2 linked regions of the Glaciimonas sp. CA11.2 genome follow. The protein of the gene in region 1 interacts with the protein of each later gene in a pairwise test. Links are inferred from orthologs where the notes say so. Each region holds a gene or a part of one and is shown on either strand. Other genes may lie near its edges.

Region 1 (3,532 bases):
ACAGCGCGAAATCGTCATCGAACGTGCTTTAGCCGCAGGGGAATCGCTAATATCACTCGATAAGCTTAAAGTAATCGTGTTGATGGTGTTGTGGAGCCAAGGCAAAGAGCCGGACGGATTGATGTTTGATGAGTTGTTTCTTGACGACGATGAAGACCCGGAACCGCGCCTGTTGCATTAGAATTGGCAGCGCAGGCTTCTTCGACCATTAATTGTAAGCAACGGCAGCGCTTGCCGGGCTTGCGATATTCCCAATAACCCGCTTATCATTGGCCGCTTAATCACTGCCGTATTCTATGTTGGCTGTTATAGTGTGCGAGAGTTGCCTTTTGGTAAGCTAATAACTCCTTTCGATAACGCTGTATTTCGCAGTTGTTTGGACCGAGTTGTTCCGACCCAGCTGTTTCAATCCGGCCGATTCAACCCAATTGTTTTAGCCCGGTCGTACCAACGTAGCAATGATTAAGTTCTGCATTTCACCGACTAGTTAAACGAGTATTTAGCTGTAACATGCGCCAACTCATTTGATGGGAAAGCGCGCCACTTTCGAGACCATATTTATGAGCAAGACCCTCATCATCGCCGAGAAACCTTCTGTCGCGAACGATATCGCGAAGACGCTTGGCGGCTTTACCAAGCACGATGAGTACTTTGAGTCCGACGAATACGTGCTGTCATCAGCTGTCGGTCACCTGCTGGAAATCGCCGTACCTGAAGAGTTCGATGTCAAACGCGGAAAGTGGACCTTTACCCATTTACCGATGATTCCGCCGTATTTCGCGTTGAATCCGATCGCCAAGACCGAAGCCAGATTAAAAGTACTCAACAAGCTGATCAAGCGTAAAGACGTCACCGCACTGATCAATGCCTGCGATGCCGGACGTGAAGGCGAACTGATTTTCCGCCTGATTGCGCAACACGCCAAAGCCAAACAGCCGGTCAAACGCCTTTGGTTGCAGTCAATGACGCCGGGCGCTATCCGCGATGGTTTCGCCAATTTGCGTGCCGATGAAGATATGTTGCCATTGGCCGACGCCGCCCGTTGCCGCAGTGAAGCTGACTGGCTGATCGGTATCAACGGTACCCGCGCAATGACCGCGTTTAACTCGAAAGAGGGTGGTTTTTATCTGACCACCGTTGGTCGCGTACAAACGCCGACACTCTCGATCGTGGTCGAGCGCGAAGAGAAGATTAAAAAATTCGTTCCGCGTGACTTCTGGGAAGTGCGGGCAGAGTTTATCTGCGCCGCCGGTATTTATGAAGGTCGCTGGCTCGATACGCAACACAAAAAAACCGAGAATGATCCCGAAAAACGCGCCGAGCGTTTGTGGAGTCTGGCTGCCGCAGAATCGATTGTTGCGGCTTGCCGCAACAAGATGGGCAACGTCACCGAAGAATCCAAGCCAACCACGCAAATGGCGCCGGGATTATTCGACCTGACCAGTTTGCAGCGTGAGGCTAACTCGCGCTTTGGATTCTCCGCAAAAAATACGCTCGGTCTTGCACAGTCTTTATATGAGCGCCACAAAGTCCTGACGTATCCGCGTACCGATTCGCGCCATTTGCCGGAAGATTATCTGAGCACGGTCAAAGAAACGCTGGAAACCGTGTCGGAGAACAACAACTATCAACAGTTCGCCGCGCAGATTCTCAACAAAGGTTGGGTCAAGCCGAACAAGCGTATTTTCGACAATAGCAAGATCAGTGATCACTTTGCGATCATTCCGACTACGCAGGCACCGAAGAATCTGTCCGAGCCTGAGCAAAAATTGTACGATCTGGTCACCCGGCGCTTCATGGCGGTGTTTTTCCCTGCCGCTGAATTTCAGGTGACTACACGCTTTACGGAAGTTTCCGGTTATCAGTTCAAGACTGAAGGCAAGGTCATGATCAATCCGGGATGGCTGGCGATTTATGGCAAGGAAGTCGCGGACGAAAAAGATGCAGAAAACAGCGGCACATTAGTTGCCGTGGCCAGCGGCGAGAAGGTCAAGACCGACAAAGTCACAGCCAACGGATTAGTCACCAAACCGCCAGCGCGCTATACGGAAGCCACGCTGCTGTCCGCGATGGAAGGTGCTGGCAAGCTGGTTGATGATGGTGAACTGCGCGAAGCCATGGCCGGTAAAGGTCTGGGCACGCCAGCCACGCGCGCGGCCACTATCGAGGGTTTGATCTTTGAACGCTACATGCTGCGTGAAGGCCGTGAGTTAATTCCGACCGCCAAAGCGTTCCAGTTAATGACGCTCTTGCATGGCCTGGGTGTTGACGAATTAACCGAGCCTGAGTTGACCGGCGAATGGGAGCATAAGCTATCGCAGATGGAAAAAGGCAAAATCACGCGCGAAGAGTTCATGCGTGAAATTGCCCAGATGACCCAAACCATCGTCAAGCGCGCCAAAGAATACGACAACGACACGATCCCTGGCGACTACGCAACATTGGTTGCGCCGTGTCCAAATTGTGGCGCTGTAGTCAAAGAAAATTATCGTCGGTTTGCTTGTACAAAATGCGAATTCTCAATGAGCAAAACGCCGGGAAGCCGCCAATTTGAAATTGCAGAAGTCGAAGAGTTGCTGATCAATCGGACTATCGGCCCGTTACAAGGTTTCCGCTCCAAGATGGGACGTCCGTTTGCGGCCATCCTCAAAATCAGTCGCGATGAAGAGATCAAGAACTCAAAACTTGAGTTTGATTTCGGTCAAAACGACGAGGCAGGCGAAAACGGTGAAGGCGTTGATTTCACCGGTCAAACGCCCGTAGGACCATGCCCAAAATGTGGCAACGGCGTATTTGAACTGGGTCTTGCGTACGTTTGCGAGAAGAGCGTCGCCAAGCCGAAAGAATGTGATTTCCGCAGCGGCCGCATCATCTTGCAGCAAGAAATCTTGCCCGAGCAAATGGCGAAGTTGCTCAATGAAGGAAAGACCGATTTGTTGCCGGGCTTTGTTTCCCAACGCACACGTAGGCCATTCAAGGCATTTCTGGTCAAAGGCAAGGACGGCAAGGTCAGTTTTGAGTTTGAAGAACGGAAGCCAAAAGCACCGGCTAAAGGGAAGGCCAAAGCGGCAGTCGTTGATGGTGACGCAGATGCTGATACAGCAGACGTCGCAGTGGTCAAAACCGCGGCCAAAAAAGTCGTCGTAAAGAAAACTGTGGTGAAAGCGGCTGCCGTGAAGAAGGCCGTCGCCAAGAAACCAGCAGTTAAAAAAGCAGTGGTGAAGCGCGTGATCGCAAAAGCCAAAGCGGCATAATTGCACTAACATGTAGTTAGGTCGCGATTATCGATGCGATAGCATTACAAAAAGCCGTCAGTGGCAACGCTGGCGGCTTTTTGTTAAGGCGTTTTCTTCTGGCGCTGCTGCGTTTAGCTATTAGCAAACAGGATCGGCAGCGCCTGTTTTGCGGACGACTCGTGCGAGCCCAGTAACCGAAATACATACGCGTCGCGCAAATTTGGTGCCGGGGCTGAATAGAACATTAAACAATGTATAGCGGTATGAGGCCGAAAGGGCGCCTGTCGCGCTATATA
Region 2 (3,325 bases), 3.2 Mb from region 1 along the record:
GCCGCATAATTCGAACAACGCACCGACAAGCCCTCCAGTCGCAGTCGCTGCCATGCGCGCATGTGGTCTGACCGTAGACGACGGTTACTGGTTCATGCTTCACCCGGCCCACATTCACATTGCGCGCGACCATCTGGTATTGACCGATATTCGACAGGTAAGCCTGTCCGAAAAGGATTCTCGCGCATTATTTGAAGAGGCTAAATCCCTTTTCGATGGCGAGAACCGCATCTTGCTGTATGGCGATGCCAATACATGGTTTATGCGCGCCGATGACTGGCAGCAATTAAATACCTCAACACCGGATGCGGCATGCGGCCATAACGTCGATATCTGGATGCCGCACGGAGAAGGTGCACGCCCGTGGCGCAAATTGCAAAATGAAGTACAAATGCAATGGTTTGAAAACAGCGTCAACGAACAACGCGCTGCAACGCGTCAGCAAGCTGTGAATGCCTTATGGATGTGGGGCGGCGCCAGCGCACAGCCCGTTGATGGGTCAAGCGCCTTACCTTTTTATAGCCACACCTTTAATTTGCACGGTTGGTCGCGCGCTTTTGGGCAAGATAGCCAGCCTAACGCCAACGTGATGGGCGATGCGGAAAAGCTTATCGCCACTAGCGGCGAGCGTGGCCTGCTGTTACTGGATGATTTAATCGCTCCTGCGCTGACCGGCGAATGGTCAGAATGGATACAGGCATTTCAAGCGATGGAACGTGACTGGTTTGCCCCGCTCTTAAACGCCGTGCAACAAGGCAAACTGAAACAATTGACACTCACATTTACCGACAATACCCGGATCACCGAATTGACCACCACGCCTCTCTCCCTTAAAAAATTCTGGATAAAGCCTTCGTTGAACGAGGCCTTCACCACGACTGCGGAAGAGCCAGTGCAATGACGCGCATCACTACTCGGCCCTATCCATTTCGCGACTCCGAGCGCTTACGTCAAAGTGGCGTTCATCCAGTCCTGGCCCGCGTCTATGCGGCACGCGGTCTGCTCGACGTAAAAGAACTTGAAAGCGAATTAAGCTCTTTGATTGCACCGAGCGGGTTGTTGCATATTGGTGACGCCGCCATCTTTTTAGCTGATTCCATTGCAGCGAAAAAGAAAATGGTCATCGTTGCCGACTACGACTGCGATGGCGCGACCGCCTGTGCGGTCGGTCTGCGCGGATTGCGGTTGCTGGGTGCCAACGTCGACTTCATCGTGCCGAATCGTTTTGAATACGGCTACGGCCTGACGCCGGAAATCGTTGAACTGACTGCACGAGAAAAGTCGCCTGACATTATCGTCACCGTCGACAACGGTATCGCCAGCATTGATGGCGTGGCCGAAGCCAATCGGCGTGGCATCGAAGTTGTCGTCACCGATCATCACTTGCCTGCCGATACATTACCCGCAGCACGCGTGATCGTGAATCCAAATCAGCCCGAATGTGGTTTCCCCAGCAAAAATCTGGCAGGCGTCGGCGTGATGTTTTATGTGTTGCTGGCGTTGCGCGCAGAGATGCGCAAGCGTGGCATATTCGATGCACAAACCCAGCCTAAACTAGATGTGTTGCTCGATCTGGTTGCACTTGGTACCGTTGCCGACGTCGTTAAACTGGATGCAAATAATCGGATTCTGGTCGCCCAAGGTTTAAAACGGATGCGTGCAGGCAGAATGCACCCCGGGATTGCCGCCCTATTTCGGGCCGCAGGACGTGAGGCGCGCCGCGCCACGCCGTTCGATCTCGGATTTGCCGTGGGTCCACGCCTGAACGCTGCAGGACGATTGGCCGATATGGCGCTAGGCATCGAATGCCTGACCACCGACGATGAAGGCCGCGCCTGGGTCATTGCCCAACAACTCGATACCATCAATAAAGAACGTCGAGAAATCGAAGCTGGAATGCAAGACACCGCACTCGCATTACTCGATAATTTCAGTCCGGCTGACAGTAATACGATCAGTGTATTTGATGCTTCGTGGCATCAAGGTGTCATCGGGATTGTTGCCTCGCGACTAAAAGATAAATTTTTTCGACCAACTATCACCTTTGCCCCTGGCAGCGATGGCATGATCAAAGGCTCAGGCAGATCGATCCCCGGTTTCCATTTGCGCGACGCGCTGGATCTGGTATCTAAGCATGCCCCAAGTCTGATTGAAAAATTCGGTGGTCACGCCATGGCTGCCGGATTAACAATACGTGCGGATGCATTCGAGACCTTCTCAGCAGCGTTCGAAAAAGTCGGCAGCGCTTGGCTCGGCAAACATCAACTTGAACGAATCATCGAAACCGATGGCCCTTTAGAAGACGCCTATTACACCACGCAATTCATCGAGCAGATGGAAGGCCAGGTGTGGGGCCAAGGCTTTGCACCACCGGTATTCTGCGACGAATTCAAGGTCATCAGCCAGCGTATTCTCAAAGAGAAACATTTAAAACTCTTGTTAGAAAGAAATGGCACACGATACGATGCAATCTGGTTTGGGCACACCGACGCACTCGGTGGCAAAGCCAAGGTAGCCTTCCGTCTTGATGCCAATGAATACAACGGCGTTACCAAAGTACAATTAATGGTGGAGCATGCGGAGGCGCTTACTTAATAGCTTACTTAGTAGATAGTCGATCTGTCGACATTTAGCCGGTTCGAACTTTGGATAAAAACCTCTGTTAATATCATGGCAATTCTGGGGATTACCGCTGCGCTTCTATCACACAGTTAGCTGCGGTGATTTTTCGTTAGCTGGTAAGGCTAGTCAGGCCAGCGACAGTGTTTTGATACTAACGGACCAAATCACATCCTATGCCCCGTACACGCCCGCCACTCCACCGCATTCAAAAACCGTTGATGACGAGTAGCCGGTTGCGGTTCATTATCATCGGCAGTGTCGTGTTACTGGCTGGCTTAGTCTGGCTTGCAATTGCCATTGTGCAGCCAGCGGTTCAACGCACCATCGTGATCACCACCGGTGCAGATGGCGGCATTTATCGTGGTTTTGCCGAGCGCTATGCCAAAATTTTAAAACGTGAAGGAATTACGCTTGATATACGCAGTTCATCCGGAGCTGTAGAAAATTTTGATCGGTTGAAGAACCCCGATAGCGCATATGAAGTAGGCTTGATTCAGTCTGGTATTGGTGACGCTAACCGCGCGCCAAATCTACAAACGATTGCCGCCGTATCCTACGAGCCGATCTGGGTCTTTTACCAGGCATCCACCACCATTGAGCGTTTATCCCAACTGCAGGGGAAGCGGGTCTCCATCGGCGTTCCCGGCAGCGGGTTACGTATCGTGGCGGCTGATCTGCTAAAGCAAAATGGGCTTAACAAACA

What was found.
Region 2: the proteins of RGU75_RS08805 (region 1) and recJ interact in binary tests that used the Escherichia coli proteins (3 or more experiments, as listed by UniProt). The link is inferred for Glaciimonas sp. CA11.2 from one-to-one orthologs.

The regions. Positions count from the first base shown.
Region 1 is NZ_JAVIWL010000001.1:2,055,857-2,059,388, forward strand. What follows is about bases 248-3,454. They hold RGU75_RS08805 (DNA topoisomerase III), read left to right. Parts: upstream 248-560; coding sequence 561-3,254; downstream 3,255-3,454. Other genes in these bases: RGU75_RS08810 (GspH/FimT family pseudopilin), read right to left, coding at 3,375-3,454. Also shown: RGU75_RS08800 (DUF494 domain-containing protein), read left to right, coding at 1-181; more of RGU75_RS08810, read right to left, coding at 3,455-3,532.
Region 2 is NZ_JAVIWL010000001.1:5,299,237-5,302,561, forward strand. The notes cover bases 247-3,246. They hold recJ (single-stranded-DNA-specific exonuclease RecJ), read left to right. Parts: upstream 247-897; coding sequence 898-2,595; downstream 2,596-3,246. Other genes in these bases: RGU75_RS22935 (hypothetical protein), read left to right, coding at 247-901; RGU75_RS22945 (TAXI family TRAP transporter solute-binding subunit), read left to right, coding at 2,796-3,246. Also shown: more of RGU75_RS22935, read left to right, coding at 1-246; more of RGU75_RS22945, read left to right, coding at 3,247-3,325. UniProt on the Escherichia coli protein: Single-stranded-DNA-specific exonuclease.